DNA from 3 places in the Kitasatospora sp. NPDC059577 genome. Region 1 is predicted to be linked to each of the others. Evidence: riboswitches for the same ligand, from Rfam matches in the RefSeq annotation. Region 1 holds a riboswitch; each other region holds the start of a gene.
The links. Region 1 has a riboswitch for cobalamin ahead of ACFV0O_RS01585 (prenyltransferase/squalene oxidase repeat-containing protein). Riboswitches for the same ligand answer to the same signal wherever they lie in the genome.

Region 1 (8,330 bases):
TCGTCGACGGCGACCACTTCGAGTCCGTCTTCAACGGCACCGCCTACCCCGACCAGGGCCTGACCGTCGACGCCGTACTCGCCTTCGCCGCCTCCCACGGCTCCGACCTGGCCGCCGCCAAGGCCACCGCCTGGCTCGCCAAGCCCGAGATCATCAGCGGCTACCTCGGCGACGGCACCACCGAGGCCTACGCCGGCGCCACCGCCAAACTGCTGCTCGCCGCCGAGGTCCGCGGCGAGAACCCGGCGAGCTTCGGCGGCGTCGACCTGCCCGCCCGGCTGCGCTCCCTCCGGACCGCCGAGGGCCGCTTCTCCGACCGCTCCCAGTGGGGCGACTACAGCAACGCCTTCGGCCAGTCGCTGGCCCTGATCGCCCTGCACCGCACGCCCGGTGACGCCCCGGCGGCGGCCGTCGACTACCTCGCGAACAGCCAGTGCGCCGACGGCGGCTTCCCCGTCGCCTTCGGCCAGACCACCTGCGCGAGCGACGCGGACGCCACCGCGCTCGCCGTCCAGGCCCTCGCCGCCACCGGCCGCACCGCCAAGGCCAACGCCGGCCTCACCTGGCTCACCACCCACCAGAACGCCGACGGCGGCTTCGCGGCGGCCGGGGCAACCGCCTCCAACGCCAACACCACCGGCCTGGCCACCCAGGCGCTGCTGGCCGGTGGGCACTTCGGCGCCGGCCTCAAGGGCTGGAGCCGACTGGTCAAGCTCCAGCAGGGCTGCGCCGCCGACCCGGCGGTGCGCGGCGCCGTCGCCTACGACGCCACCGGCTTCACCGCGGGCACCGGCGCCCGGGCCACCGCGCAGGCCGTCCTCGGTCTCGCGGGCACCCCGCTCGCCACCCTCTCCGCCGCCGGGGCCCGCCCCGACGCCCCCACGCTGCTCTGCCCGGCACCGGCCGTCCGCTGAACTGGCCCGACACTGCGAGGAGTTCACCGATGAACGACACCCTCACCCCTGCCCGACCTGCCCGCCGCACGCTCGGCTCGATCGCCGCAGCCGCCGCCCTCACCGCCGGCCTGCTCGGCGTCTCCGCCGCGCAGGCCCCGCAGGCGCAGGCCGCCGCCTGCGACGGGACCACCGGCGTCACCGTCGTGGTCGACTTCACGGCCGTCGGCGGCGGCATCGAAACCGGCTGCGCCCCCGGCGACCCGGCCAGCGGACTCGCCGCGCTCACCGGCGCCGGGTTCTCCTACGCCTTCCACCCGAGGTTCCCCGGCTTCGTCTGCAAGATCAACGCGCTGCCGGCCACCTGCACCAACCCGACCGGCAGCGCCTACTGGTCGTACTGGCACGCCCAGCACGGCGGCCCCTGGTCGTACAGCAATCTCGGCGCGGGCAGCTACAACCCGGCGCCCGGAGACGTCGAGGGCTGGTCCTTCGGCGCGGGCGCCCAGCCGGGCATCACCGCCCCCTGACGCCCGTCGGCGCGGCCGGCCAACGGCGGCGCCACCGGAGCCCCGGCCCCCTGTCCGGACAGGGGGCCGGGTGCACCGGCGTGCCCGGATTCGGTGGTGGGGGCGCCGGCGTCGACGGGTGCGCGTCCGGAGGCAGGCGCCAAGGGACGCCAGTGACCTGACGACCCGTTGACTCCCCGTCGGACGCCGTGGTCTGATGAACCGGTTTTTCACCCTCGGCATTCAGGGGAAGCCGGTCCGATTCCGGCGCTGACCCGCAACCGTAGACCCACCGCCCGGTGGGTGAGCCGGAATGCCTGGACCGGGGGTCTGTTCACACAGCACTTGCGTCGTCGCGGACTACGACGCAGCTCTTGACGCCCCCGCGTTCCCGGCGGGCGGCCGTCGGCTGCGCCGTGTCTCCCGTGTCGACCGACCAGGGAGTCGTCGTGAGGGTCAGCAGCAGTCGCACACGTCACAGGAACCGGGACCTCGCGTCGCTGGTGGTCGCCGGCACCGTCGCGGTCGCCGCGTGCAGCACCGTCCTGCTCGGCCACCCCGGTACCGCCGCAGCCGACCCGATCGGGCAGTGCACGGCGACGGCGGGCACGTTCGACGTCGATCACCGGGGCCGCAGCGCCACCCGGGGCTGTGACGCCCGCCCCACGACGGGCGCGAACCCGCCGCACGACGCCGGCAACCCCGGCACCACCACGCCGCCCGAGGGCCGGACCCCGGACGCCGCCAAGGGTGGCGCCTACCTCACCGACCCGGCCCGGCTCATCGACGGCCACTACTACGAGGGCTTCCCGGCCTTCGCCGACTTCGGCCTCACCATCGACGGCGCCTACGCCCTCGCCGCCACCGGCACCGACGACGCCGCGCTGCGCAGGATCGTCGACTTCCTCGACCAGCAGGGCAAGGACGCGAGCGAGCGCACCGTCAACGACTGGACGGCCATCGGCACCGAGTACGCCGGCGGCGGCTCGATCGGCAAGGAGGCGCTGCTCGCCGAGGCCGTCGGCCGCGACCCGCGGAACTTCGGCGGCCACGACCTGATCGCCGCCCTCGCCGCGCTGGTGTGCACCAAGGCCGACGCGAACAGCGGCTGTGACGCCCCCGGCAACTACGCCTACGCCACCTCGGTCTTCTCCCAGGCACTCGCCGTCATGGCCCAGCTCCGGGCCGGGGACGCCGCCAACGCAGCCCCTGCGATCGCCTACCTGAAGGGCCTCCAGCACGCGGACGGCTCCTGGCCGAGCCTGATCCCCGCCACCGGCGACTCCGACGCGGACAGCACGGCGATGGCCGTCATGGCCCTGGCCCTCGTGCCCGGGGACGAGGCGGCGCAGGCGGTCGACAGGGGGCTCGGCTGGCTCGCCGCGCGGCAGCTGCCCGACGGCGGCTTCCCCGGTGCGGCCGGCGACTCCACCAACTCGGCCGCGCTGGCCGTCCAGGGCATGACGCTGCGCAAGGCCGACTACGGCGGTCGGATCGCCAAGGCGCTCGACTTCCTCGCCGGGCAGCAGAACGGCGACGGCGGGTTCAACGTCGCCTCCGCCGGCCAGCGGGGTTCGGACGTCCGCGCCTCCACCCAGGTGCTCGGTGGTGCCACCGGGATCTCCTTCGGCACGCTGACCCGCAACCTCGGCGGTACTCCGACGCCGACTCCCTCGGGGACGCCGACCGGTACGCCGACAGGAACGCCCACCGGTACGCCCACCGGTACGCCCACCGGTACGCCGACGGGGACGCCGACGGGCACTCCCACCGACACACCGACCGGTACTCCGACAGGAACGTCCTCCGGTACCCCGACGGGCTCGCCCACCACGACTGCGTCGGCCCCGGTCACCGACGTGCCCTCGACCGGCGGTGGCCCGACCACCCGGGGGGCCGGCGGCGTCGACGCCCCGGCGGGCGGCGCCGACGCCCGGGCCGGGAGCGTGTCGGGGCAGACCGGTTCCGGCAACCTCGCGAGCACCGGAACCCAGGCGCTGACCCTGACCGCGGCTGCCGGTGCGCTGACCGCGCTCGGCGCCGCGGCCGTCCTGGTCGCCCGTCGCCGCCGCACCGCGGCCCCGGGGCGGCACCGGTGAGCCGGGGACGCGCCACGCGCCTCGGGCGGTTGTCCGGGGCGGCGGCGCTGACCTTCGCGCTCGCCTGCGGTGGCGTCGCCGTGGGCGCCGCCCCCGCGGTGGCGGCGCCGTTGCCGATGGACCAGTGCACCACCACCTCGGGCGTCGTCCTCGCGGTGGACTTCGGGAGGTGGGGCGGCCCGCTGCTGCGCTCCTGCGGCACCACCCCGACCACCGGGTACGCCCTGCTCAACCAGGGCGGCTGGAAGACCACCGGCACCGGTCACGACGGCCCGGCGTTCATCTGCCGGATCGGCTACGGCGGCTTCCAGGGCGGCAAGCAGTTCCCGACCCCGGATCAGGAGAAGTGCGTCCTGACGCCCCCGGCCACGGCCTACTGGTCGTACTGGCACGCCGATCCTGGGCAGAACACCTGGTCGTACAGTCAGCTCGGTGCGATGCTCTACCAGCCGAAGCCCGGCAGCGTCGACCTGTGGATCTTCGGCGGGACCGACATCGAGGGCACCGAGGGGCGTCCGGCCTTCTCGCCGGACAGCGTCCGGGCGCTCAACGCCGGCCCCGGTGGGCAGCCCGCCGACCCGGGTCAGGGCACTGCGGGCGGCTCCGGCGGTGGCTCGGGCGGCGGCTCCGGCGGTGGCTCGGGCGGTTCCGGCAGCGGGTCGACGAGTGGTGGTGCCGGGACGACCGGCGGCAGCGGCTCCGGCGGATCCACCGGCACGACCGGTGGATCCGGGACCGGCCGTGCCCCGGCCCCCGCCAGGCCTCCGGCGGGCGGAGCCCGTCCGCCGGCGCCGGTGACGCCCCCGGGGAACGGCACCGCCGGCACCCCCGAGGACGGCATCACCCCGCCGGGCGCCCCCGAGCCGACGCCGGTACCCGCCACACCGGTGCTGGTCGACCCGCCCACGGCGGCGCCGACGGACACCCCGAGCGACCGGCCGACGGAGCAGGCCGCGGCGGCCGCGCCGACGGCCACCCCCGCCGTGCCCGGCGGCGTGGTGAACGCCGACCCGGTGGCCGACACCCCGCACGACTCCGGCTCGATGGTCCCCGCCGTGGTGGGCTCCGTCCTCGTCGTGGTCCTGGGCGTGGCGACCGTGGTCACCGCGCGCCGCCGCCGACGACAGGCCGAGTGATCCGGTGACCATGCCCGACAAGCACGCCGCCGGCTCCCCGGCCACCGCCCCCGCGCGGGGCGGGGGCAGTCGGCGCAGCCCGCGGAACCTGCACCCGCTGGCCTGGTGGACGTGGGCGCTCGCCCTCGCCACGGCGGCCAGCCGCACCACCAACCCGCTGCTGCTCCTGCTCGTCCTCGCCGTGCTCGGCTACGTGGTCACCGCCCGCCGCAGCGAGGCCCCGTGGGCGCGCGGGTTCACCTACTACCTGTGGGTGGCCCTGAGTGTGGTGGCGATCCGGGTGGTCTTCCGCTGCGTCTTCGCGACCGGCATCACCCCGCACGACCACCTGCTGTTCTCGCTGCCGCACATCCCGACCCCCGCCTGGTACGCGGGCATCCGGATCGGCGGCCCGGTCTCGCTGGAGGCGACGCTCTCCGCGGCGTTCGACGGGCTGCGCCTGGCCTGCCTGATCTGCTGCATCGGCGCCGCCAACACCCTGGCCAACCCCAAGCGGGCGCTGCGCGTGCTGCCCGGGGCGCTCTACGAGCTGGGTGTCGCCGTCACGGTGTCGCTGAGCGTCGCGCCCCAGCTGGTGCAGAGCGTCCAACGCGTCGCCAGAGCGCGGCGGTTGCGCGCCGGGCGGCGCACGGGCGTGCGCGCGTTGCGCGGCATCGTCGTCCCGGTCCTGGAGGACGCGCTGGAACGCTCGCTCGCTCTGGCCGCCGCGATGGACTCGCGCGGCTACGGACGCTCCGGCACCGCCTCGCGCCGCTCCCGCCGGCTCACCGGAGCGCTGATGCTGCTCGGCATGTGCGGCCTGTGCGCCGGGGTGTACGGGCTGCTGGACGGTACGGCCCCCGCCGCGCTGGGCCTGCCGGCCTTCGTGGTGGGCGCCGTGCTCTGCGTGGCGGGTCTGCTGCTCGGCGGGCGGCGGGTGCGGCGCACCACGTACCGGCCGGACCGCTGGCGGGCCGCCGAATGGGCGGTGGCCGGCTGCGGGGTGACCGCCGCGGTCCTGCTGTTCGCCACCGTCGGCTACGACGCCACCGACCTCAACCCGTCCCTGTACCCGCTGACCTGGCCGGCGCTGCCGCTCGTCCCGGTGCTCGCCCTGCTGCTGGCGGGCGCCGCCGGGATCGTCTCGCCGCCGCCCGGCCGCACGCCCGAGCCCGCCGGCGTGCCCGGGCCGCGTCCGGCCACCCGCACCGACCGCACCACCCGCACCGACCGCACGACCCGCCCCGACCGCACGACCTCCGAGGTGAGCACGTGATCCGATTCGACCGGGTCGGCGTGGTGTACGACGGCGAGACCACGCCCGTCCTGCACGACGTCGACCTGTACGTCCCGGAGGGTGAGCTCTGCCTGGTGGTCGGCCGAACCGGCGCCGGCAAGTCCACCCTGCTCGGCGCCGTCAACGGCCTGGTGCCGCACTTCACCGGCGGCACCCTGCGCGGCCGGGTCACCGTGGACGGCCGCGACACCGCCGACCACCCGCCGCGCGAACTCGCCGACGTGGTCGGCGTGGTGGGACAGGATCCGCTGGCCGGCTTCACCACCGACACGGTGGAGGAGGAACTGGCCTACGTCATGGAGCAGTTGGCGATCCCGCCGGAGGTCATGCGCAAGCGCGTCGAGGAGACCCTCGACCTGCTCGGCCTGGCCGACCTGCGCCACCGCGCCCTGTACGAGCTCTCCGGCGGCCAGCAACAGCGCGTCGCCATCGGCTCGGTGCTCACCGCGCACCCACGTGTGCTGGTCCTGGACGAGCCGACCTCCGCGCTCGACCCGACCGCCGCCGAGGAGGTGCTGGCCGCGATCACCCGGCTGGTCCACGACCTCGGCGTGACCGTCCTGCTCGCCGAACACCGCCTGGAACGCGTCGTCCAGTACGCCGACCGGGTCGCCTACCTGCCCGGCGACGGGACGGTCGTGCACGGGCCGCCCGCGGAGGTCTTCCGGAGCACCGCGATCGCGCCGCCCGTCGTCGGCCTCGGCCGGCTGGCGGGCTGGCAGCCGCTGCCGCTGTCCGTCCGGGACGCCCGCCGCGCCGCGGCCCCGCTGCGGCAGCGGCTCACCGACGTGCCCGTTCCCCCGCCGCGCCGGGCAGCCGCGGCGGGGGAACGGGTGCTGGACGCCCGGGGGGTGGTCGTCCGGTACGGTCCGGTCGCCGCCGTCCGGGACGTCGACCTGGCGTTGCGCGCGGGCGAGGTCACGGCGCTGATGGGCCGCAACGGCTCCGGGAAGTCCTCGCTCCTGTGGGCCCTGCAGGGCTCCGGCCCCCGCCAGGGCGGCAGCGTCAAGGCCACCGGCACCGGGGGCGGTCCGGCCGCGGACCCCAAGCGCCTGCCCGCCGCCCGGGCCCGGCAGCTGGTCGGGCTCGTCCCGCAGACCCCCACCGACCTGCTGTACCTGGAGACGGTGGCGCAGGAACTCGCCCAGGGCGACCTGGAATCCGAGCGCGCGGGCGGGCCGACCGCGCGGCAGCTCCTCGACCGCCTGGCCCCCGGGATCCCGGACGACACCCACCCCCGGGACCTCTCCGAGGGGCAGCAGCTGGCGCTCGTCCTGGCGATCCAACTGGCCGCCGCACCACGGGTCGTCCTGCTGGACGAGCCGACCCGGGGGCTCGACTACCGGGCGAAGGCGGCGCTCACCGGCATCGTGGACGCCCTCGCCGCCGAGGGCCGGACCGTCGTGGTCTCCACCCACGACGTCGAATTCGTCGCCTCCGCCGCCGACCGCGTGGTCGTGATGGCCGAGGGGGAGGTTGTCGCCGACGGCCCCACCGCCGAGGTGATCGTCGCCTCGCCCACCTTCGCCCCCCAGACCGCCAAGATCCTCGCCCCGCTCGGCTACCTGACGGTCGATCAGGTCGCCGGGGTGCTGGAAGCCGTGGAGACGGCCCGGTGACCGCCGTCCGGATCCCCGGCCGGGCCCGGATCGTTGTCGCCCTGGCCGCCTTCATCGGCCTGGTCGCCTTCACCTGGCCGTTCGTCGTCGCCCCCGGGACGTTCGGCTCCAACTACGCCCCGCCGCTGATCTTCGGCGCACTCCTCGTCCTGGTCCTCGCCGTCGTCATCGCCGAGATCTCGGCCGGGGGCATCGACGCCAAGGCCCTCGCCATGCTCGGCGTCCTGTCCGCCGTCAACGCCGGGCTGCGCCCGCTCGGCGCCGGCACGGCCGGGGTGGAGACGGTCTTCTTCGTCCTCGTCCTGGCCGGCCGGGTCTTCGGCCCCGGCTTCGGCTTCACCCTCGGCTGCACCTCACTGTTCGCCTCCGCCCTGCTCACCGGCGGCGTCGGCCCCTGGATGCCCTACCAGATGTTCGGCTGCGCCTTCGTCGGCATGCTCGCCGGGCTGCTCCCGCCGGCCCGGCGGCGCTGGGAGGTGCCGATGCTGGCCGGGTACGGGGCGTTCTCCGGGTACCTCTTCGGCTTCCTGCTGAACCTGTCCTTCTGGCCGTTCTCCACCGACCCGAACAGCTCGATCGCCTACCTCCCGGGCCTGCCCTTCACCGAGCAGTGGCACCGCTACCTGCTGTTCGACCTCGCCACCTCGCTCGGCTGGGACACCGGCCGCGCCGTCACCACCTTCACCGCCGTGCTCGTCGTCGGGCCGGCCGTGCTGACCGTCTTCCGCCGCGCGGCCCGCCGCGCCAACTTCGAGCCCACGGTGCGTTTCGAGGCCCCGGACGGCACCGGAGCCGCGG
Region 2 (11,447 bases), on a different contig from region 1:
CCGGCCACCGCGAGCAGCAGCCCGCCGTTGACCCCGCCGCCGATCTGCCAGCCGGCGCCCAGCTCGGCCTCGTAGCGGCCGGCCTCCTCGGGGTGTCTGGTCAGGGCGATGCCCCGGTCGAACTCGCTGCGGATCGCGGTGGTCATGGGGGAGGACCTGCCTTTTCGCACGGGGCGTCGAACACCAAGTTACTGACGAGTAGGCCACACCCTACGCCGATCGGGCCGACCGCGCGACGGCCGGGGAACGCCGAACGGCCGCCGGACCCGGCATGCGGGTCCGACGGCCGTCAGCGGAGCACGACCGGTTATCGGCGGATGCTCGGCTTCAGCTCCAGGAAACGGGCGAGCATGCCGTTGACGAAGGCCGGGGAGTCGTCCGTGGAGTACTCCTTGGCGATCTCGACGGCCTCGTCCAGGACGACCGCGTCCGGGACGCCGTCCTCCCAGATCAGCTCGTACGCGCCGAGTCGCAGGACGTTGCGGTCCACGATCGGCATCCGGTCGAGGGTCCAGCCCACCGCGTACTGCGAGATCAGGTCGTCGATCCGACGGGCGTGCTGGACGTACCCCTCGATCAGCTCCATGGTGTACTCGCCGACCTGCGGGGTGCCCTCCTCGGGCTTCGGCTCGCGGGCGCGGGCCACCCAGTCGGCGAGGACCCGCTGCGGGTCGACCCCGCGGTGGTCGGCCTCGAAGAGGATCTGGAAGGCCCGGGTGCGGGCCTTGCTACGTGCGGCCGACACGGACTTACTTCACCCGGCCGAGGTAGCTGCCGTCGCGGGTGTCGACCTTGACCTTCTCACCGGTGGTGACGAAGAGCGGCACCTGGATCTCGGCGCCGGTCTCCAGGGTGGCCGGCTTGGTGCCGCCGGTGGAGCGGTCGCCCTGGACGCCCGGCTCGGTCTCGGCGATGGTCAGCTCGACGGAGGTCGGGAGCTCGATGTAGAGCACCGAACCCTCGTTCTGCGCGACGAGGGCCTCGAAGCCCTCCAGCAGGTACTTGGCGGCGTCGCCGACGACGGCCGGCTCGATGGTGAGCTGGTCGTAGGTGTCCATGTCCATGAACACGAAGTTCTCGCCGTCCTTGTACGAGAACTGCATGCCGCGCTTGTCGACGTTGGCGGTCTCGACCTTGGTGCCGGCGTTGAAGGTCTTGTCGACGACCTTGCCCGTCAGGACCTCCTTGAGCTTGGTCCGAACGAAGGCCGGGCCCTTGCCGGGCTTGACGTGCTGGAACTCGACGACGGACCAGAGCTTGCCGCCCTCCAGCTTGAGGACCATGCCGTTCTTGAGATCGTTCGTGGAAGCCACGGGCGCACTTACTCCTGGATATAGCTGTCAAGGAACCAAGGGGTGCGTCCTGCCGCCGACGGCCGACTGGAGGCCGCGGTCACAGGGCGAGGAGCTCCTTGGTGGTGATGGTGAGCAGCTCGGGCCCGCCCTCTTCGAGGGGGCGCACGACGAGCGTGTCCTCGATCCGGACGCCGCCCTTGCCCGGGAGGTGGACCCCTGGGCCGACGGTGACCGGCACGCGGCTGTCCAGTTTACCCATGTCCGACGGACCGAGGCGCGGTGCCTCCCGGATCTCCAGCCCGATGCCGTGGCCCACCGGGTGCGGCGAGCCCTCGGTGTGGCCCGCCGCCTCCAGGACCTGCCGGGCGGCCCGGTCGGGTACGCACTGCTCCACGCCTGGTCCGAGCGCCTCCCGACCGGCCCGCTGGGCCCGGAAGACCAACCGGTGCAGCTCCACCTGCCACGGCGCGGGAGCGGCGCCGATCACGAAGGTGCGGGCGGTGGACACGCCGTAGCCGCGGTACTGGGCCCCCATCACCACGGTCAGGAAGTCGCCCTCCTCCACCCGGCGGTCGGTCGGCTGGTGGGCGGCCTGGCCGGAGTGGCTGCCGGTGCCGACCGACACCGGGAAGGCGGCCCGGTCGGCCCCGTGGTCGATCATCCGGCGCTCCAGCTCCATGGCCAGGTGCCGCTCGGTGCGGCCGACCAGGATCGACTCCAGCAGCTCGCCGAGCGCCTGGTCGGCGATCTCGGCGGCGATCCGCAGATCGGCGATCTCGTGCTCGTCCTTGACCACCCGCAGCCGCTCGACCACCTGCCCGAGGTCGACCAGCCGGGCCCGCTCGGCCAGGCCCGCCACCGTCCGGTGCCGGCTGACGGTCAGGTCGTGCTCCTCGACCGCGAGGCCCTCGACCCCGAAGCTGCTCGCCGCGGCGGTGGCGGCCAGCGCGGTGTCCGCCCCGGCCGCCACCGGCAGCCGGGTCACGTCGGGGACGATCAGGTGCTCCCCCGTGTCGTCCGGCGGCAGGTCGTCGGGCAGCGCCAGCAGCGCCCGCTCCCTGGTCAGCAGCAGCGTCGCCCCGCAGGGCGCGCAGCCCGTCAGATACCGCACGTTCGCCGCCCGGGTGATCAGCGCCGCATCGGCCCCGGCCGCACTGCAGTGCTCCCTCACCCGCTCCCGCCGCCCCGCGTACGCATCCGCCATGCGTCGAGCCTACGAACCCCCGGCCCGAACCGCCCGCCGAGCACCCCCGACGGAACCCCCGGAGCCCCCGACGCGCCCCCGTACCACCACCGGTTTCCCGCCACCCGGCACGGGCCGCCGCCGCTACGCCTCCCCCGGGTCGATCAGCCCCCGGCGGTAGGCCGGGACCAGGTTCTGCGGCACGAGCAGCTCGCGGCCGTCGCTCGTGACCGGGACCGGCTTCGGGGGCGTCGCCCTTCACCGGGCGCGACGGTGCCGGGTGTTGCTGCGGGAGGTCCTGCGCTCGGGCACGGCCATCGGAAGCTCCTGGTCCTCGTGGTCGACGTCCTCGATGCCGGCCGCGTCCAGGGGGTCGGGCCGCTCCTTCGGCGGGGCTGTTCGTTTGCGCATGATGCCGGGGCTCCTTCAGTGGAGGGGGGCGAGCAGGTCCCGGAAGGCGTCGGGCAGGGTCTTCCAGCCGGCCTCACCGGCGATGAGTTCGACGTCGGTGAGCAGGCAGGAGTCGAGCAGCGCGGTGATCCCGTCGACGTCCAGCCCCTCTGCGGTGAAGCAGAGCTGCTGGACCCGGTCGCCGTGCAGCGGGTGCCAGTCGAGGGCGGCCGCCGCCCGCCGGGCGGGCGGGTAGAACTCCCAGGCCGCGTCGGACAGGGTGGCGAGCCAGGGCCCGCACTCCTCGACGGCGAGGTTGGCCCCGGCCGCGTCCCAGGCCAGCATCAGGTCCGGGCGGTTGGCCAGCCAGAAGCGGCCGCGGCTGCGCTGCGCCGCCGGGACGAGCTGGTGCAGCGCCTCGTGGAACCGCTCCGGGTGCAGCGGCCGGCGGCGTTCCCACACCAGGGTGGTGACGCCCGCCTCGTCGCGTTCCTGCGGCAGCAGGGCGATGGCCGGGTTGACCCGGTCGCGGGCGGCGGCGACGTCGAAGCCGCCGAGTGCGGCCCGGGTGAGGGCGCCGGTGCCGAGCCGGACGACCCGGGCGGTGGGGTGGAGCTGACGCAGCAGTGCGAGCCCCGGCGCGTGCGCCGTGGCTCGCGGAACGGCGAGGGTGCCGGCGTACTCGATCTGGTGGGCCAACGCTTCCGCACGGGTCCGCTCGTCCCGTTCGGCGGTGTGTTCGCCGTGTTCCGCCAGGTCGTCGGGGACGGAGAGTTCGCCGATCAGCCGGTCCGGAGCGACGGCGGTGACGACGCCCGCGAGTTCGACGGCGTCCGCGAGGCGCCGCCCGCCGGATTCTCCGCCGGCGATCACCTCGACGGCCGGGTGCGGGTCGCTGCCGCCCCACAGTTCGACGACGGCGAGCCCGTGGCGGCCTTCGTCGGCGATCCCCAGCAGCCGGGGCAGCAGGTCCTCGCGCAGGGCGCAGCACGGGCAGTCGTTCGTCAACGGCACGTCGTCCGCGTCGAACACCCCCCGGGCGTCGCGCAGTTCCCGGTGGACGAGGCCGAGCGAGGCGTCCCGCAGGTCGTGCCGCAGCACCACCGCCTCCACCGCGTCCGCGGTCAGCTCGTCGACGGCCGCGCGTCGTTCCTCGGCGTGCAGCCCGGCGACGACGACCACGGGCAGCTTGATCCGCTCCGGGGCGTCCACCGGGCTCACCGGCTCGCCTTCCGGACGCCCGGCAGGTGGCCGGCGTGGGCGTGCGCGCGCAGGTTGACCCGGGAGAGGCCGAAGGCGCGCAGGTAGCCGCGGGGGCGGCCGTCCACGGCGTCGCGGTTGCGGACCCGGGTCGGGCCGGCGTCGCGCGGCCGGCGGGCGAGTTCGGCCCGCGCGGCGGCGCGCTCGGCCGGGTCGGCGCCGGGGTGGGCGATGATCCGCTTGAGCTCGGCCCGGCGTTCGGCGTACCGGTCGACGACGGCGCGCCGCTGCTCGTTCTTGGCGATCTTGCTCTGCTCGGCCATCAGACCCTCTCCCCCCGGGCCCGGATCCGGGCGACGGCGGCTTCGATGCCGATCGTGTCGACGGTGCGGATGCCCTTGGCGCTCAGCGTGAGCCGCACGTACCGGCCCTCACCGGGCAGCCAGTAGCGCTTGCGCTGGACGTTGGGGTCGAAGCGGCGGCGGGTGCGGCGGTGCGAGTGCGAGATCGCGTTGCCGAAGCCGGGCCGGCGGCCGGTGAGCCGGCAGTGGGCGGACATGGGTGCTCCCTGGCGTCCGGGAATGATCGGGACGGCGCAAACGCTACACCAGATGAAAATGACTTCCATTTCGGTGTACGGTCTCGACCGAACACCCCGGACCCAGGAGGACACCCGTGGCCCGCAGCGAACTGCGCCCCGTCATCAAGCTCCGCTCCACCGCCGGCACCGGCTTCACGTACGTGACCCGCAAGAACCGCCGCAACGATCCGGACCGGATGGTCCTGCGCAAGTACGACCCGGTCGCGGGCCGGTACGTCGACTTCCGCGAGGAGCGCTGACCCCGCACGCACGAACGGCGCCTCCCCGAGTGGGGAGGCGCCGTTCGGCACCGCGCGGTGGGCCCCTGGGCTCACTGCTCCTGCGGCGTCCAGCGCTTCTCGACCTTGGCGAGCTTCCAGTACCCGATCGCCACCGCCCAGACCACCACGAACAGCCCCGCGATCGCGTAGCCGACGTTGTCCAGCGAGATCTCCGCGATCCAGCCGCTCACCGGGTCGGTCAGGTCGAACTTCTCGTGCAGCACGCCGACCAGCTCGATGGTGCCGATGATGAAGGCCACCGCGATCGACAGCCCCGTGATGGTCAGGTTGTAGTACACCTTCCGCACCGGGTTGGAGAAGGCCCACTGGTACGCGAAGTTCATGAACGTCCCGTCCAGGGTGTCGAACAGGCTCATCCCGGCCGCGAACAGCAGCGGCAGGCAGACGATCGCGTACCAGGGCAGCCCGGCGGCCGCGCCCGAACCCGCCATCACCATCAGGGTGACCTCGGTGGCGGTGTCGAAGCCCAGGCCCAGCACCATGCCGACCGGGAACATCTGCCCGGGGCGGGTGATCGAACGGGTCGCCCGGTTCAGCACCCGGGCCATGAAGCCGCGGGAGTCGAGGTGCGCCTCCAGCTCCGCCTCGTCGTACTGCCCGGCCCGCATCGCGCGGAACACCTTGACGATGCCGAGCAGCGCCGCCAGGTTGAGCGCGCCGATCAGGTAGAGGAACACCCCGGAGGTGGTCGTCCCGACCACGCCGAGCCACTTGTGGGTGGTCGACTCGTCGTCCATCAGCGTGTTCGCCAGCTGGGCGCCGCCCGCCACCAGGGCGGCCATGATGACCACCATCGAGGAGTGCCCCAGCGCGAACCAGAATCCCACCGAGACCGGCCGCTTGCCGTCCGCCATCAGCTTGCGGGTGGTGTTGTCGATCACCGCGATGTGGTCGGCGTCGAACGCGTGCCGCATCCCGAGGGTGTACGCGGTGATGCCCAGGCCCACCCCGAAGACCTGGGTGCCGACCGCGTACCGCTCGGGCGCCACCAGGAACACGAGCGTCCCGAAGGCCACCACGTGCATGGCCAGGATCACCCCCATCAACCCGGCCGTACGGACGGTGTCCTCGCGTTTCCACCGGAAGGCGGGCAACACGGACGGCGCCGCTTTCGCGTCCGCCGCGGCGGTTTCGGGCAGGGTCATCTCAGGATCACGCTCCAACACCTCGTGGAATCACTTCGTGAAGTGCCGTGGCCGGTCTCCTGGCTTACGGGACATCCGGGTCCGCCTTCCCGAGTGCGCGAGGCACCCAGTGGCTTCGTGGACACGGACCGAATTCCGTCGAGGACGAAGGAACTCACCCGATCACAGTGGCGAGGGCCGCTCCGGACTGGGACCCCTGAGGGTCCGTCACCGGTCTTCCCGAGCACCACGGCGGGCTACACCGTAGGGGTCGCGCCCCGACCCATGCAAGGCTGCGCACCTGCGCAGGTGTCCAGGATCACAGGCCCCCGCCTGCAAGAATGTCCGCATGCATCTCGTACCGGCCGACCGCGCGGGCCACCGCACCATCGACGGGCACCGGGTCTGCGAGGCCATCGCCGCGATCGGCGACACCGCGCACGTCCGGTCCTGGGCCGAGCGCTTCTCCCTGCTCGCCGACCCCGGACGGCTCGCCCTGCTGCTCGCCCTGCACCGGGCCGGCCCGCTCGCCGTCACCGACCTCGCGGTCGCCACCGGCATGCGCGACCCCGCCGTCTCCCAGGCCCTGCGGCTGCTCCGCACGGCCGGCGTCGTCACCGGCGACAAGGACGGCCGCGTGGTGCGCTACCGGCTCGTGGACGAGGACATGCGCCCCCTCCTCGACGAATGCGCCGCCGGCGAGCACCACGAGCCCACCGCCGCCGCGGGCTGACCGACACTCGGGGAACAGCCGTCGGGCCGGGCCACCGGATGAGTACGATCATGGTGTGCCGTCCCACCCCCACGCCTGGCCCGCCGACCGCTGGAACACCCGACCGGTCAGGGCACGCGTGCTGGCGGTCGCCCGCACCCTCACCTCCGCCACCCGCGTCCTCGACGTCCTCACCCTCCTCAACCCGGACGGCATCGCCCGGTACTTCACCGTCAACCCCGGCTCCGCCTTCGCCGACCGCGCCCTGGACGACTACCTGCACGGCCTGCCCGGCTTCACCGTGCTCGACTGGCAGGACGCCCTCCGGCACCACTTCGACCTCGCCGTCGCCTGCGCCGTCCACTCCTCCATGCACCACCTGGACGCCCGGCTCGTCGTCCTCCCGCACGGCGCCGGCTACAACCGCCTGGTGACCGAGTCCACCGGCGACACGACCAGCTCCGCAGGCCTCTCGCGCAACGAACTCACCCACGGCGGAGAGGTGTTCGTGGACGTCCTCGGCCTCTCCCACCCCGAACAGCTGGACCGCCTGCGGACCTCCTGCCCCGAAGCGCTGGACGTCGCCCGGGTCGTCGGCGACCCGTGCCTCGACCGGATGCTGCGCAGCCTGCGCTCCCGGGACGCCTACCGGGCCGCGCTCGGCGCCGTCGACGGCCGACGGCTCGTCGTCGTCAACTCCACCTGGAGCGAGCACTCGTTATTCGGCCGCCGCCCCGACCTGCCCCAGCGGCTGGTCCGCCGGCTGCCCGCCGACGAGTACACGGTCGCCGTCGTCCTGCACCCCAACATCTGGAGCCGGCACGACCCCGAGGCGCTGCTCGACACCGCCCGCCGGATGGGCCTGCGGCTGATCCCGCCGCACCAGGGCTGGCAGGCCGCGCTGGTCGCCGCCGACTGCCTGATCGGCGACCACGGCTCGGTATCCGTCTACGGCGCCGCGCTGGAACGACCCACCGTGCTCGTCGCCACCGGCGCCGCCGAACTCGACCCGCGCTCCCCCGGCTACGCCTTCGGCCAGACCGCCCCCGTGCTCGACCCCGACGGCGACCTCGCCGCCCAACTCGCCCGGGCCCTGCGGGAGCAAGACCCGGACACCCTGCGCCCGCTCACCGACCGCTCGCTGAGCCGGCGCGGCCGGTCCGCCGCGCTGCTGCGCCCCCTGCTCTACTCCTTCCTGGAGCACCTGGACGAACCCGGGGACGAACCGCTCCTGCCGCCCTACCCCAAGCCCGTCCCGCACCCCGGCACCACCGACGGACCCACCGCGTACGACGTCGAGGGCGGGAGCGAGGGCACCGAGGTCAGTCTGCGGCGCTACCCCGTCGACCCGGCCGACCACACCCCGCGCGGCTTCCACGCGCTCACCGACGAACACCCGGGCGACGCCCTGCGCTACACCGCGGAGGTGCTGGCCCGCACCGAGGTCCACGCCGAACTCCCCGCTCCCCGCTGGCTCGCCGACTCGGCCGCGGAACTCCCCGGCCTCGCCGTCGCGGTGGCCGCGCTCGGCCCGGCCCGGCACCTGCTCCGGCTGCGCAGCGGTCTGCTGCTGGAGGCCCGCGCCGAACCGGACTGGGGCGGCCCCGACCCGGGCATCGACCCGCTGCTGCTCGGCTCCGCCGTGGCCTGCTGGCTCGCCGACGGCGGCGACCCGGCCGAACTCCCCCGACAGGGACTCACCGTCCGCACCGGCGAGCACCGCACCCGGCTCTCGTTCAGCACCGCGCCCCAGGGCCCGCCTCCCTAGGGTCCGTCCGCACGCTCCCGTCCGCTCACTCCCGTCGTCACGCTCCCGTCGTCCGCCCGGAGGGCGGCCGGGCGGCGTTGGGGTGCGTGCGTCGCAAGCCGAAGGCCGGGGAGCGTCGCCCCGCAGTCGCGGTGTGAGGACGGACCCTAGAGCTGACCCGCCAGTTCCCGCAGCCGGGCCCGGCTGCGCCCGGCCAACTCGGCATCGCCCAGCTCCTCCGCCAGGGCCACCAACAGGGTGTGCGCCTGCGCCTCCTTCACGTACTGGCTCCGCTCCCCGGCCCGCCGGGCGCAGTCACCGGCGTGCACGACGGCGAGGTCCGGTCGCCCCAGCGCGCGGTGGGCCCGGGCGCGGACCAGCGGCAGTTTCATCAGCATGTCGTGGTCGTCGGTGTCCGCGGCCCGCGCGCCGGCGCGGTCCAGGACGTCCAGCGCCTCCGGGGCGCGGCCGTCGGCGATCAGCGCCTGTGCCAGGTTGTAGCTCTGGACGATCTCACCGTGGTCGTCGCCCCGGTTCTCCGCCAGGGCCAGCGTGAACCGCTCCACCGCGTCGCCGGGGCGGCCGTCGGCCAGGCACAGCAGGCCGTCCGTCTCGTGCAGTACGCCCACCACGCGGCGGTCCGCCACCAGCGGCAGCTGCTCCGCGGCCAGCGCCAACTGCTCGGCGGCGAGCCGGTACTCCTTGCGCTCGAAGTGGGCGCGGGCGAGCTGGTTGCGCATCCGGACCACGGCGGCCGGCTGGTTGTCCCACTGGGCCGACTCGACGCCGAGCCGGTGGGTGGCGATCCAGTCCTCGTAGAGCTTGCGGCCGTGGTACAGCGGCCAGAGCGACTCACAGAGCCGCCACACCTCGCCGTGCCACCGCTGCCGGGCGGCCTCCTCCACCACGGCGCGCAGGTTGGCCCGTTCGGCGTGCAGCCACTCCAGGGCGGCCGCGCCGGAGGCGAACCCGGGCAGCTCCTCGCCGCTCTCCTCCTGCAGTCGCAGCCTGGCCCCCATCGCCCGGTCGGCCAGTGCGGCCCGGCCCCGGTAGTAGGCCACCACCCGGGCGAGGAGTTCCGTCCGGCCGGGCAGCTCCCGGGTACGGCCGTAGGCGTGCAGCCGCACCACGTCGTGGGCGCGGAAGCGCGTTTCGACGTCGTCGTCCATCACCTCGTCGAGCAGGTGGACGGCGCGCAGTTCCTGCAGCGCCGCCCCGGCCCGCTCGACACCCGCCGCACCCGCCGACTCGGCCGACACGAAGGGGCCGGGGTGCACGCCGATCAGCCGGTAGAGCGCCCGGCCGTGCGGCGACAACCGCTCGTGGACCAGGTCGTAGGTCGGGCCGAGGTCGTTCTCCTCGTCGTCCAGCATGGCCAACCTGCCCTCCCGGTCGTGCAGTTCGGCCACCACCCGGCCGACCGGCAGGTGGTCGCGGTCCAGCAGCTGGCTGCCGACGGCGTTCAGCGCCAGCGGCAGCCCGCCGCACAGCTCGACCAGCGCCGCCAACTCCCCGTCGGTGCCCCGCCCGGAACCCAGCCAGGCCCGGACCAGATCGGCACCGGCCGTCGCGCTCAGCGGACCGAGCTGTCGCACCTCGGCGCCGTCGGTGCGCAGCGCGGGCAGCCGCCGCCGGCTCGCGACCACCACCAGTCCGGTCGACGGGAGCAGGGCGCGCACCTCGGCGGCGTGCTCGACGTTGTCCAGGAAGAACAGGCACCGGCGCTCGGCGGTGACCGTGCGGAACATCGTGAATCGCTCCGCCTCCACCGCCGGGGGCTCCGTCCCGAGGGCGCGCAGGAAGCCGGCCAGCAGCGAGGGGAGGTCCACCCCGCCCTGGTGCCGGTAGGCCAGGAGGTCCGCGTAGAGGTCCCCGCCCGGGAAGCGCGCCCGGTGCTCCTCGGCGAACTTGGCGATCAGTTCGGTCTTCCCGACCCCGCCGAGCCCGGTGAACACCACGATCCCCAGCCCGCCGGCCTCGACCCGGCCCGACGCCGCGGTCAGCGCGGCGAGTTCCGGCTCCCGGTTGACGAAGGGCCCGTGCGGGGGCCGGACCTGACGAGGCCTCGGCGGCGGTTCGGCCTGGTGGAGGTGCACCGAGCCGATGGTGTCGGCCTGCACCACGTGGCCACCCACCGTTCCTGACACGGTGTTGGTCACCCGCCGATGCTCCATCTGCCCGCTCCCTCCGGCCGGTCGGCCCCAGCCTACGGGCTGGGCTCCGGCCCGGAGGGCGGATCGGGGTCTCAGGCTGCCTGGCAGGTCGGGCACCAGAAGAGGTTGCGCGCGGCGTGCTCCTCGGTCCGCACGTCCGTGCCGCAGACGTGGCAGGGCATCGCCGCCCGCCGGTAGACGTACACCTCGCCACCGTGGTCGTCCACGCGGGGCGGGCGCCCCATCGCCTCCGGGGTGTGTTCGGGACGGACGGTGTCGATCCGGCCGACCGCGACGCCCTCGTGCATCAGGGCGACCAGGTCGAACCAGACGGCGTCCCATTCCTTCCGGGTGAGGTCGCGCCCGGCCCGGTGCGGGTCGATGCCGTGGCGGAACAGCACCTCGGCCCGGTAGACGTTGCCCACCCCGGCGAGCACCTTCTGGTCCATCAGCAGCGCGGCGACCGTCGTGCGGCTGGCCGCGATCCGGCGCCAGGCGGCCTCCGGGTCGGCGTCGGCGCGCAGCGGGTCGGGGCCGAGGCGGGCCGCGACCGCGGCCTTCCGGTCGTCGGCCACGAGGGCGCAGGTGTTGGGACCGCGCAGGTCGGCGTAGCCGTCCTCGCCCTCCAGTCGCAGCCGCACCAGGCCGACCGGCGCGGGCGCCGGGCCGGCGCCGAAGGTGAAGCCTCCGTAGAGCCCGAGGTGGACGTGCACCCAGGCGCCTTCCTCGAAGCCGAGGAAGAGGTGCTTGCCGATCGCCTC
Region 3 (11,447 bases), on a different contig from region 1:
GGTGGGGCCCGCCGGTGACCGTCCCGTTGCAGCAGGCGGCCCGCTGGCAGCGCGAGACCCGGGCCCGGATGCTGGCGTCGCAGCAGGACGAGTCCTGCACCTGGTGCGACCACCTGCTGCACGGCGGCCCCCAGCCCGTCGTCGTCCACGCCGAGGACCCCACCCACCTGATCTGCCGGGACTGCTCCACCGCCGCCCGCCCGTACCGCCCCTGCCTGGACTGCGGCGCGCCCGCCGCCTCCGGCTCCCCGGCCGACGGCCGGGAGGACGTCTTCATGGGCCCGGTGACGATCTACACCCGCCTGCGCTGCGTCCCCTGCCACCGCGCCGGCGCCCGGCGCGGCGCCGGCGGTGGCACCCGTGGCGGTGGCGCCTGCGACGGGGGCGGGACGTTCGGCGGCGGGACCTTCGGGGACGGAAGCTGACGGGCCGCTCGGCCGTGCCCGCCCCGCCGCTCAGCGGTGCGCGACCGGCGGGTCGTGCCCGTCGCGCACCGGGCCGCCGCACGGGCCGGCGTCCCCGCCGAGCGGTTCGACCCGCGCCCCGGACGGCAAGGGCCCTGTGGCGGAGGTGAGTTCCGCCACGCCGTGCCGCGCGGCCGTGCCGCGGGTGCCGTGCCGCCGTGCCGCAGTGCCGCGCCGACGAGGAGCGCTCAGCCGAGCGCCCGGACCCGCTCGACGATCAGCGCGGCGCAGTCCGCCGCCGAGGCCCGTGTGCTGTCCACGACCAGGTCGTAGACGACTCCCTCGTGCACCGCCTCGGCCTGTGCGGCGGCCATCCCGGCCACCCGGTCGCCGCGCGCGGCCTCCCGGGCCGCGGCCACCGCCGGGTCGCAGCGCACGCCGACCCAGAGCACGTCCAGGCCGTCCAGTGCGGCCCGCCAGCGGGCCTGGGAGGCCGTGGTGCCGAGGAACACCTCGTCCACCACGATCCGGGCGCCGGCCCGGGCCATCGCGGCGACGCCGACCGTCCAGGCGGCGTCGAGTTCGGCGAAGACCGGTCCGACTTCGACCGTGCCGTTCCCGTCGTCCAGGCCGCCGATGCCCTCGCCGCCGCCGCGCAGCGAGGGCGGCAGCGCGTCGACCATGGTGTCCGCACCGAGGTGCAGCCACGGCTGCGGCAGCAGCTCCTGGAGGTGGCGGGCGATGCCCGACTTGCCGGAGCTGGAGCCGCCGTTGAGGACGATCACATGCATGCGCGCATCTTACGGAGTGCTCTGGTGGGCCGCCGCCGCGGCGGCGAAGGACTCCGCCAGTGCCGGTGCCCCCGCCCAGTGCAGGTGCAGGTAGGAGGCGTGCACGTTGCCGCCGGCGAAGCCCTCCGTGCGCGGCCCGGTGGGCAGGCGCCAGCCCCACGCGGGGTGTTCGCCCGCGCCCGGTTCGCAGACCGTCCGGTGGAACTCGTGTCCGCGCACCCGGGTGCCGGCCACCGCGAGCGGCGAGTCGTGCAGGGCGACGGCCTCCCGGTAGCCGAGGGTGAGGCGTTCGGTCATCCGGGCGTCGGTGTCGAGGACTCCGCACATCGGCAGGCCGTCCAACTCCCGTCCGAGGTAGAGCAGTCCGGCGCATTCGGCGGCGATCGGCCCGCCCGAGGCGGCGAACGAGGCGATTGCCGAGCGCAGTCCGGTGTTGCCGCTCAACTCCCGTACGTACAGCTCCGGGAAGCCGCCGCCGATGACCAGTCCGGCGGTCCGCTCCGGCAGCGCGGTGGCGTGCAACGGGTCGAACGGGACGACCTCCGCCCCTGCCGCGCCGAGCAGTTCGGCGTTCTCGGCGTACGAGAAGGAGAATGCCGCGCCGCCCGCCACCGCGATCCGCGGGCGCCCGGCGACCGGGCCGACCTCGGCCGTCGGGTCCCACGGTTCGGCCTCCAACGGGGGTGCCGTGCGGGCGAGTTCGAGCAGTGCGTCCAGATCGACGGAGGAGCCGACCAGCTCGCCCATGTCGGCGACCGCCTTCAGCGCCGCCGCCGAGCGCTCCACCGCCGGGATCAGTCCGAGGTGGCGGGACGGCGTCGCGACCGCCGCCGAGCGGCGCAGCGCGCCCAGCACCGGCACTCCGGAGCCCTCCTCCAGGGCCTCGCGCAGCAGGTGCTCGTGGCGGTCGGAGGCGACCCGGTTGAGGATCACCCCGGCCAGCCGCACCTGTGGGTCCCAGGAGGCGAAGCCGTGCACCAGCGCGGCCACCGAGCGGGACTGCGAGGAGCCGTCGACGACCAGCACCACGGGCGCCCGCAGCAGCTTGGCGACGTGCGCGGTGGACGCCAGCTCCCCGCGCCCGGAGGCCCCGTCGAACAGGCCCATGACGCCCTCGACCACCGCGACGTCGGCCCCGGCGGCGCCGTGCAGGAACAGCGGCGCGATCCGTTCGGGGCCGCACATGAAGGCGTCCAGGTTGCGGCCGGGGCGCCCGGCGGCGAGCGCGTGGTAGCCCGGGTCGATGTAGTCCGGGCCGACCTTGTGCGGGGACACCTCCAGTCCGCGTGCGGTGAGCGCCGCGATCAGGCCGGTGGCGACGGTGGTCTTGCCGGCGCCGGAGGAGGGCGCGGCGACGACGAGGCGGGGGACGGTGCTCAACGGTCTACCACTCGATGCCGCGCTGGCCCTTGCGGCCGGCGTCCATGGGGTGCTTCACCTTGGTCATCTCGGTGACCAGGTCGGCGAAGCCGGTCAGTGCCTCGGGCGCGTACCGGCCGGTGATGACGACGTGCTGGCTGCCCGGGCGGTCCGCGAGCACGGCCACCACCTCGTCCGGGTCGACCCACCCCCAGTGCATCGGGTAGGTGAACTCGTCGAGCACGTAGAAGCGGTAGGTCTCGGCGGCGAGGTCGCGCTTGACCTGCTCCCAGCCCTCCTTGGCGGCTTCCTCGCTGGACATCTCCTGCTCGGCGGAGCGCTGGATCCAGGACCAGCCGGATCCCATCTTGTGCCAGTCGACGGTGCCGCCCTCGCCGGAGGCGCCGAGCACGCGCAGCGCGTTCTCCTCGCCGACCTTCCACTTGGCGGACTTCACGAACTGGAACACCCCGACCGGCCAGCCCTGGTTCCAGGCCCGCAGGGCCATGCCGAACGCGGCGGTGGACTTGCCCTTGCCGGGGCCGGTGTGCACGGCGGTGATCGGCAGCGTGCGGCGCTGGCGGGTGGTCAGGCCGTCGTCGGGAACGCTCTCGGGGACGCCCTTGGGCATGGGTCAGGCCGCCTTTCGCAGGGTGGTCGCGCGGGTGGCGCGGACGGCCGCGGGGCGGTTGTCCCCGCGGTTCTCGCGGACGAGCGAGGCCACGCCCTCGGCGCGCAGTTCGTCCAGGCTGACGGCGGTGCCGCCGAGCTGCCCGGCCAGGGTGCGGGCCAGGCCGAGCCGGACCGGGCCGGACTCGCAGTCCAGCACCACGCTCGCCGTGCCCTGCGCCGCGAACAGGGCGGCCGCGCGGTGCGAGCGGGCGAGCGCGTCGCGCCCGCCGGTGGCCCGGCCGTCGGTCACCACGACCAGCAGCGGGCGGCGGTTCGGGTCGCGCAGCCGTTCGACCCGCAGTACCTCGTGGGCGCGCAGCAGCCCTTCGGCCAGCGGGGTCCGGCCGCCGGTGGGCAGGGTCTCCAGCCGGGCCGCGCCGACCTCCACGGAGGAGGTGGGGGGCAGTGCCAGCTCGGCGCCGGCGCCGCGGAAGGTGATCATGCCGATCTTGTCGCGGCGCTGGTAGGCGTCCATCAGCAGGGACAGCACGGCGCCCTTGACGGCGGTCATCCGCTGCCGGGCGGCCATCGACCCCGAGGCGTCGACCACGAACAGCACCAGGTTGGACTCCCGTCCCTGGCGGACCTGTTCGCGGAAGTCGTCCTTCTTCAGCACCAGTGCCCGGCCGCTGCGCCCGCGCGCCACCTGGTGCGGCGCGGCGGCCTGCAGAGTCGCGGTCAGGTGCAGCCGGCCGAGCGCGCCCTGCGGGCGGCGGGCCCGGACGGTGTGCCCGCCGGTGGTCTCGGCGGGGGATCGGCGGCCCTGGGCGCCGTGACCGGTGCCGCGGACGGTGAACAGCTTGGTCCGGTACGGGTCGCCGGCCGCGACGGGCGTCGACTCCCGCGCGGGGGAGGGGTGTTGGGCCGGGACGGGCTGCTGTGGCCGGTCGTCCCCGTCCGTCGAGGACGCTTCCGGCGCGTCCGACGCCTCGGGGGCGCCGCCGTCGGACGGCTCGGGAGCCCCGCCGCCGTCCGGTCCGCCGCCGTCCGGGCCGCCCTCGGGGCCCGGGCCGTCGTCCGGTCCGCCGTCCGGGCCCGGGCCGTCGTCCTCGGGCTCCGGGTCGTCCGCCTGGGAGTGTTCCTCCAGGGTCCGGTCCAGCTGTTCCTCGTCCAGTCCCGGCGCGTCGAAGGGGTTGCGACGGCGCCGGTGCGGCAGCGCGAGCCGGGCAGCCTGGCGGACGTCCTCCTCCAGCACCTCGGTGCGACCGTCCCAGGCGGCGAGCGCGACGGCCGTGCGGGCCATCACGATGTCCGCGCGCAGGCCGTCCACCTCGAACGCGGCGCACACGGCGGTGATCTGACGCAGCGCCACATCGGTCAGTGCGACCTCGGGCAGCAGTTCCCGTGCGGCGGTGATGCGTTCGGCGAGTGCCGTCTCCTCCTCGGCGAACCGCGCGGCGAACCCGGCCGGGTCCGCGTCGTAGGCGAGGCGGCGCCGGACCACGTCGGCGCGCTCGGCCGGGTCGCGGGTGGCGGCGATCTCGACGGTCAGGCCGAACCGGTCGAGCAGCTGCGGCCGCAGCTCGCCCTCCTCCGGGTTCATCGTGCCGACCAGCAGGAACCGGGCCGCGTGCCGCACCGACACGCCCTCGCGCTCGACGTACGAACGGCCCATCGCGGCGGCGTCCAGCAGCAGGTCCACCACGTGGTCCTGGAGGAGGTTCACCTCGTCGATGTAGAGCACGCCGCGGTGCGCCTTGGCGAGCAGCCCGGGCTCGTACGCCTTGACGCCCTCGGCCAGCGCGCGCTCCAGGTCGAGCGAGCCGACGATCCGGTCCTCGGCCACGCCGACCGGCAACTCGACCAGCTGGGCGAGCCGTTCGTGGCTGCCGGCGTCCGCGTGCGGCCCGTCCGGGCACTGCGGGTCGGGCGCGGACGGGTCGCAGGCGAAGCGGCAGCCGGTCACGGCGGCGATGGACGGCAGCAGGCCGGCCAGCGCGCGCACCATGGTCGACTTCGCGGTGCCCTTCTCACCACGCACCAGCACGCCGCCCACGGCGGGGGAGACCGCGTTCAGCAGCAGCCCGAGCCGCAGGTCGGCCATGCCGACGATCGCGGTGAACGGATAGCGGACGTCACTCATGCCGTACCCCACTCCTGTCGTGCCCGGTTCTGCGGTCGTACCCGGCTCATGCGTCACTCCCAGGTGCCCCGGGCGCCAGGAACGGCAGCGATCCGGCCGCCGGCACCCCGCCCTCGATCAGCTTCCACAGCGCGTCGGTGTCCGCGTGTTCCTCGATCAGGTCGCCCAGCCGGTCCAGCCGGGCCTCGCGCGCCGCGGCGAAGGAGGTGTCCGGCGCCGGGACGAACGCCCGGCCCGCCAACGCGGCGACCTCGCGCAGGAGTTCGCGGCGGAAGCCGTCGTTCTCCAGCGCGCCGTGCCAGGTCGTGCCCCAGACCGAGCCCACCCGGCAGCCGTCCAGGAAGGCGACGCCCCCCTCGACCGCGACCACGCCGTGGTGGATCTCGTAGCCTTCGACCCGGTGCCCGTACGCCTCGCCGACCGGCCGCGCCAGCACCTTCTCGACGCCGAACCGCACGTACGTCGGCAGCAGGCCGAGCCCGTCGACGGCACCCGCCTTGGACTCCACCTCGTCGACGATCCCGCGCGCCAGCATCTGGTAGCCGCCGCACACCCCGAGGACGGGCAGTCCGGCCGCCGCCCGCGCCTTCAGCGCCGGCTCCAGGCCGCGCTCGCGCAGCCAGGCGAGGTCCGCCACGGTGGCCCGGGTGCCGGGCAGCACCACCAGATCGGCGTCGGCCAGTTCCTCCGGCCTGGTCGCCCAGCGGACCAGCACGCCCGGCTCCTGCGCCAGCGCGTCCAGGTCGGTGAAGTTGGACAGCCGGGGGAAGCGCACCACGGCGACCCGCAGCACGTCCGCGCCGAGCGGGCCGCGCCCGTCCACCCGGTCCACCACCGTCGACAGGTCCAGCGAGTCCTCGGCGTCCAGCCACAGGCCGGGCAGCATCGGCAGGGTGCCCAGCACCGGACGGCCGGTCAGCTCGTGCAGCATCTCCAGCCCGGGTGCCAGCAGCCGCGCGTCGCCGCGGAACTTGTTGACGAACCAGCCGGCCACGTGCCGCTGGTCCTCCGCCGACAGCAGCGCCAGCGTCCCGTACATCGCCGCGAACACGCCGCCCCGGTCGATGTCCCCGACCACCACCACGGGCAGCCCGGCGGCCGTCGCCAGGCCCATGTTGGCGATGTCGCGGTCGCGCAGGTTGATCTCGGCAGGCGAACCGGCGCCTTCGCAGACCACCACCTCGTAGCGGCGGCGCAGATCGGCGAGGCACTCCAGGGCGCGCTCCAGCAGGACGGGCTTGCGCTCGCGGTAGTCCAGCGCGCCGACCTCGGCGACCGGCCGGCCCAGCAGCACCACCTGGCTGCGGCCGTCCGCGCCGGGCTTCAGCAGCACCGGGTTCATCGCCGCCTCCGGCTCCACCCGGGCGGCCTGCGCCTGCATCGCCTGGGCGCGGCCGATCTCGGCACCGTCGGCGGTGACGAAGGAGTTCAGCGACATGTTCTGCGCCTTGAACGGCGCGACCCGCACGCCCTGGCGGGCCAGCCAGCGGCAGATGCCGGCCGTCACCACGCTCTTGCCCGCGTCCGAGGTCGTCCCCGCGACCAGCAGCGCGTTCGTCATGCCCTTCCCCTCTTCCCCAGGAGCGCGCGCAGCAGGACGTGCCCCGCGACCGTCGTACCCAGCGCCAGCGCGCCCACCCGCCGCGAGAGCGCGCAGGCCCGCTCGATGTCGTCCACCGTCACCGGGCGCAGCTCCGCGCCCAGCACCGGCCGGTGCTCCACCCGCTCGCCGTACTGCAGTGTGCCGCCCAGCCGGACGCCCACCGCGCCGGCGAACGCCGACTCGGCCTGGCCCGCGTTCGGGCTCGGGTGCGCGGAGCCGTCGCGGCGCCAGACCTGCCAGGCCGTCCGGGGCTGCGGGGCGGCGGCCACCGTCAGCAGCGCGGTCAGCCGGGCGCCCGGCCAGCCGGCCACGTCGTCCAGCCGGGCCGAGGCCCAGCCGAACCGGGCGTGCCGCGGCGAGCGGTGGCCCACCATGGCGTCCAGGGTGTTCACCGCCCGGAAGGCCAGCAGCCCGGGCGTGCCCGCGAGGGCGCCCCAGGTCAGCGCGTTCACCACGGCGTCGGCGGTGTTCTCGGCCACCGACTCGACCACCGCGCGGGCGATCTGCTGCTCGTCGAGCGCGCTCGGGTCCCGCCCGCACAGGTGCGGCAGCCGCTCCCGTGCGGCCCGCAGGTCGCCGGCCTTCAGCGAGCGGCCGATGGCGCGGGCCTCCCGGGTCAGCGAGGTGCCGCCGAGCACCGTCCAGGTGGCGGCCGCCGCGAGGGCCGCCCGGCCCGTCGGGCGTCGGCCCACCGTACGGTCCAGGGCGAGCGTGCCCGCCGCGACCGCGCCCACGCACAGCGCCGTGTACCCGGCCCCGGCGGCCCGGTCGTCGCGCCACAGGCGCCGCTCCAGCCGGGTCGCGGCACTGCCGAACACGGCCACCGGGTGGCCCCGGCGCGGGTCGCCGTAGCGGGCGTCGGCGGCGTAGCCCGCGACGGCGCCCAGCGCGAACAGGGCGGCGCGGGCGAGCGGACGACCGGTCAGGGGGCGGCGGGTCATCGGCTGCACGTCGGAAGGCCGGGTATCGGAAGAGCGCGTGCGAGGAGGCCGGTCGCGTGAACACCCTGCGCCGGAAGGCCGGTCGCGTGAACCCCCTGCGCCGGAAGGCCGTGCCCGGGACGGCAGCTCGGAGTGCGGCGGGGCGGGGCAGCCTGCATCGCGTGCGTGTCCTCACTCAGGGTCCGCGCCCTGGATCGACGTAGCGGGGGCGAGAGTCTCCTGGCTTCCGGGTCGGACGCACCCCCGGGGCCTTCCAGCGGCTTCTGACGGCCCGCCGTGGCGATGATTCCGAGCGTGCTCCCCGGTGACAGTGGCGGGACCGCGCCGGACTCGCACCGGCTTCCTCTCCATGCCTCCGATTGGCCCCAGGATCCCATCACGCGGCCGAACCGGGAGTCAACCGAGGTCACGGAGGGGTTGGTCACACGGGACACCGGCTGACAGCCTGTGGGATCGCCCAGCGCGGCGGGCCCCCGGGACCGGTCGCTTCGTGCGTTCGGGTGCTGGGGCCTCGCCCCGGTCCGCCCCTACCGTTCGGTGGCATGCGTCGCAGAAAGCCCCCCGCCGCCCCGCCCCCGGTGCCGTTCTCGCCCTCGGCCGCCCGCGCCCACCGGGCCGGTCTCGGCCTGACCCCCGAGCAGGTCGCCGAGGGCATGGCCGCGCACGGCGTCCGGCTGCTGCCCGCCCACGTCCTCGCCTGGGAGAGCGGCGAGCTGCGTCCCGGTGAGGGCGAGTTCATCGCCCTCGCCCGCGCCCTGTGGTGCCGGGCCGCCCAGCTGATGGACGGCCGCCCGGTCCGGCTGCGGGACCACCGGCTGGCCCGCGAACTCGGCCAGGCCGCCGTCGCGGACCGCACCGGCACCACCCTCGACGCCTACCGGGAGGCCGAACTGACCGGTCACTGGGACGGCGACGAGGAGCAGACCCGGTCCCTCGCCGAGGTCCTCGGCCTGGGCCTGCCCGACCTCGTCCGGGCCACCGGCCGCGAGGAGGCCCTCGACCACCTGCTCCGCCAGTGCGTCACCGGCCGCTGGCAGCCCCACCTGCGCGCCCTCGCCCGCATCGTCCCGGCTCCCGCCGAGACCCTGGCCGACGCCGTCGAGGCCCTCCACCAGGAGCACCACGTCCCCTCCCACTGGGGCGCCGGCGCCCGCGCCGCGCCGCCCCCCGCGATCGACGCCCTCGCGTCCCGCTTCTGGCGCCTCCTCGACGCCGACGCGCTCTGACTCCCGGCCCCTCCGGAAATCCCGGCCCCTCTGGAACCCCCCCGCCCCTCTGGAATCCCCCGCCCCTCTCGAACCCCCTGACCCGCTGACTCCCCGCCCCCTGACTCCCCGACCCGCTCCGGCCCGTGCCCGAGTGACCCGGACGGCCCAGCCCGGTGGCCGGGCGGGCGGGGCCCCGGTGGACTGGTGTACGAGCACCGTCCGGCCCGAGAGCAACAGCGAGAGCAACAGAGCGGGGAACGATATGCGCTGGGGAACCGCCGCCGTCGTGGCGGCCGCCGCCGTCGGAGCCGGCGCTGCCGTGCTGGTGGTCGGCCGCCGGGCCTCCGAGCGGATGGTCCGCCCGGTGACCACCGTTCAGGAGTCCGGGCCGCTCCTCGTCCGGAGCCTCGGCGCCGGGCGGATCACCTTCACCGGCAGCCCCGAGAGCCGGCAGCCCGGCCGGTGGGCCGTGGAGTGGGGCGACGACGGGCACGCGGTGGTCGAGGAGGTCCTGCACAGCGACGGGGCGGGCGTCACCCGGCGGCTGGTCCGCGCGGACCGGGGCACCCTCGTCCCCGGCACCGAGGTCCGCTTCACGCCCCGCGTCCACCTCGGCGACCCGATGCGGGCCCTCGGCCTCGCCTACACGGAGACCACCGCGGACGGCGAGCTCGGCCCGCTCCCCGTCTGGCACCTCGACGGCAAGCGCGGCACCTGGGTGATCCTGGTGCACGGCCCGGAGGCCGACCGCCAGCAGACCCTGCCGGTGCTGCCCGTCCTGGACCGCCTCGGGCTGCCCGCCCTCGCCGTCACCTACCGCGGCGACGCCGGCGCGCCCGCCTCGCCGGACGGGTACAGCCACTTCGGCGAGACCGAGTGGCGCGACGTCGAGGCGGCGGTACGGCTGGCGCTCGACAGCGGCGCGGGCCGGGTGATCCTCTACGGCTGGTCCGTCGGCGCGACGACGGTCCTGCAGACCGCGGCCCGTTCGGCCTGGGCGCACGCCATCAGCGGCCTGATCCTCGACTCGCCGGTGCTCGACCTGTCGGCGACCGCCCGCCGGGACGCCGAGCGCCTGGGCTTCCGGGGCGCCGCCGCCGGGCTCGGGGCCCTCGCCGCCGAGGGCCGCACCGGCGTCGACCTCGCCGACTTCTCCCGCATCGCGGAGGGCGCCGACCTGCGCGTCCCCACGCTCGTCCTGCACAGCCCCGCCGACCGGGTGTCCCCGTTCCGCAGCGCCGAACGCCTCGCCGCCGCCCGCCCGGACGTGGTCGGCCTCCAGCCCTTCCCCGGCGCCGACCACGGCACCCTCTGGAACTCCGACCCCGACCGGTACACGGAACTCCTCCGCCGCTGGCTGACCCCTCTCCTCTGACGGCCGCCGCGGGCCGCGGGCCCGGGCCCGCCCCGGCCGGGAGCCGGAAGTCGGACCGGTCGACTTCCTGCTCGCCGGGATCGGCCCGGCCCGCCCGCCATCCGTCCGGATCCGGGCTGGACAGTCCCGCCGGACGCCGACGGCGCCGGTGGTGCCGTCGGCGGCGGACGTCCAGCCAGGGGCACACATTTTCCCCGACCGGTCGGTCGGTCCCTCACGTTCCGTAGTCACTCGAACGGGACCAGCGACCGGCGCGGCTCACCTGGCATGGGCAGGCCACACGTTTCCGGCCAGGCGGTTTGCCTCTGTTGCCCGATCTTGCGGAGGTGCCGCCGCCGCTCCTCCGGTCGTACGGACAACCGGATGTGACAGAAGGCCGGTACAAGGGGAAGACTGCTCGACGTGACGTCTCGGAATCCGCGCGACCGTGATGCCCCGCTCCCGCCTCCGATCGGTACCGGTGCGACGGTGACCCGTCTCCCCGGTACGGCCCACCGGCCAGCCGGTGGAAGGCCGAGCGGGGCGGCCGTACCCCGCAACGGCGTACCCCGGCGACGAGGGCCCGCTCCGGCGCCCGGGCGCGGCCGGGTTCCCGTGCCGGAGGGCTTCCCCGCGCCGGCCGAGCTGGCGCCGCTGGCCCGCCGGATGCTGGTGGACGCCGTCCGGATCGCCCGCTGGGCCGGCGAGCTGGAGGAGGTCGACAAGCGCGGCGAGCTGCTGCCGGACGACGCCCGCGCGGCCGGCCGGGCGCTGGCCATGACGGTCGGCGCCGCCTCCAAGGCCTGGGGCCAGGCGCTCCTGGTGGGCCTGGTGGAGGCCCGGGAGACCGGGGCCGCCCCGGGCTGGCGCCTGCACGCCTGGGAGCACGACGACGAGGCCGTGGTGCGCGGCTGGTCGGCGCTGTTCGACGCCTGGACGCTGCTCGCCCCGGTGCCGCCCGCCGCGCTGCGCGGGGTGTTCGCCGTGCTGGCCGGGCAGGCCGTGGACCAGGCCCCGCAGCTGCTCTCCTTC

Region 2: it holds a riboswitch for cobalamin, as region 1 does, so the genes downstream of both, ACFV0O_RS09170 (HoxN/HupN/NixA family nickel/cobalt transporter) here and ACFV0O_RS01585 (prenyltransferase/squalene oxidase repeat-containing protein) in region 1, are expected to answer to the same signal.
Region 3: it holds a riboswitch for cobalamin, as region 1 does, so the genes downstream of both, ACFV0O_RS16915 (cobalamin biosynthesis protein) here and ACFV0O_RS01585 (prenyltransferase/squalene oxidase repeat-containing protein) in region 1, are expected to answer to the same signal.

The regions. Positions count from the first base shown of each region.
Region 1 covers NZ_JBHWBZ010000001.1:331,659-339,988, forward strand. The annotation lists gene ACFV0O_RS01575 (prenyltransferase/squalene oxidase repeat-containing protein) at 1-914, shown strand, start outside; gene ACFV0O_RS01580 (flagellar hook-length control protein FliK) at 944-1,423, shown strand; cobalamin riboswitch at 1,611-1,742, shown strand; partial or broken gene ACFV0O_RS01585 (prenyltransferase/squalene oxidase repeat-containing protein) at 2,065-3,081, shown strand; gene ACFV0O_RS01590 (hypothetical protein) at 3,498-4,637, shown strand; gene ACFV0O_RS01595 (CbiQ family ECF transporter T component) at 4,648-5,892, shown strand; gene ACFV0O_RS01600 (ABC transporter ATP-binding protein) at 5,889-7,532, shown strand; gene ACFV0O_RS01605 (ECF transporter S component) at 7,529-8,330, shown strand, end outside.
Region 2 covers NZ_JBHWBZ010000007.1:60,835-72,281, reverse strand. The annotation lists gene ACFV0O_RS09215 (thioesterase family protein) at 1-146, opposite strand, end outside; gene nusB (transcription antitermination factor NusB) at 308-745, opposite strand; gene efp (elongation factor P) at 750-1,313, opposite strand; gene ACFV0O_RS09200 (M24 family metallopeptidase) at 1,393-2,499, opposite strand; partial or broken gene rpmF (50S ribosomal protein L32) at 2,623-2,796, opposite strand; gene ACFV0O_RS09190 (CobW family GTP-binding protein) at 2,905-4,089, opposite strand; gene rpsN (30S ribosomal protein S14) at 4,086-4,391, opposite strand; gene rpmB (50S ribosomal protein L28) at 4,391-4,627, opposite strand; gene rpmG (50S ribosomal protein L33) at 4,744-4,908, shown strand; gene ACFV0O_RS09170 (HoxN/HupN/NixA family nickel/cobalt transporter) at 4,980-6,095, opposite strand; cobalamin riboswitch at 6,127-6,341, opposite strand; gene ACFV0O_RS09165 (ArsR/SmtB family transcription factor) at 6,424-6,807, shown strand; gene ACFV0O_RS09160 (hypothetical protein) at 6,863-8,554, shown strand; gene ACFV0O_RS09155 (AAA family ATPase) at 8,701-10,692, opposite strand; gene ACFV0O_RS09150 (Fpg/Nei family DNA glycosylase) at 10,779-11,447, opposite strand, start outside.
Region 3 covers NZ_JBHWBZ010000018.1:54,366-65,812, forward strand. The annotation lists gene ACFV0O_RS16885 (hypothetical protein) at 1-425, shown strand, start outside; gene cpt (chloramphenicol phosphotransferase CPT) at 653-1,195, opposite strand; gene ACFV0O_RS16895 (cobyrinate a,c-diamide synthase) at 1,205-2,575, opposite strand; gene cobO (cob(I)yrinic acid a,c-diamide adenosyltransferase) at 2,580-3,185, opposite strand; gene ACFV0O_RS16905 (putative cobaltochelatase) at 3,189-5,309, opposite strand; gene ACFV0O_RS16910 (cobyric acid synthase) at 5,356-6,870, opposite strand; gene ACFV0O_RS16915 (cobalamin biosynthesis protein) at 6,867-7,853, opposite strand; cobalamin riboswitch at 8,066-8,200, opposite strand; gene ACFV0O_RS16920 (XRE family transcriptional regulator) at 8,396-9,079, shown strand; gene ACFV0O_RS16925 (alpha/beta hydrolase family protein) at 9,324-10,436, shown strand; gene ACFV0O_RS16930 (hypothetical protein) at 11,031-11,447, shown strand, end outside.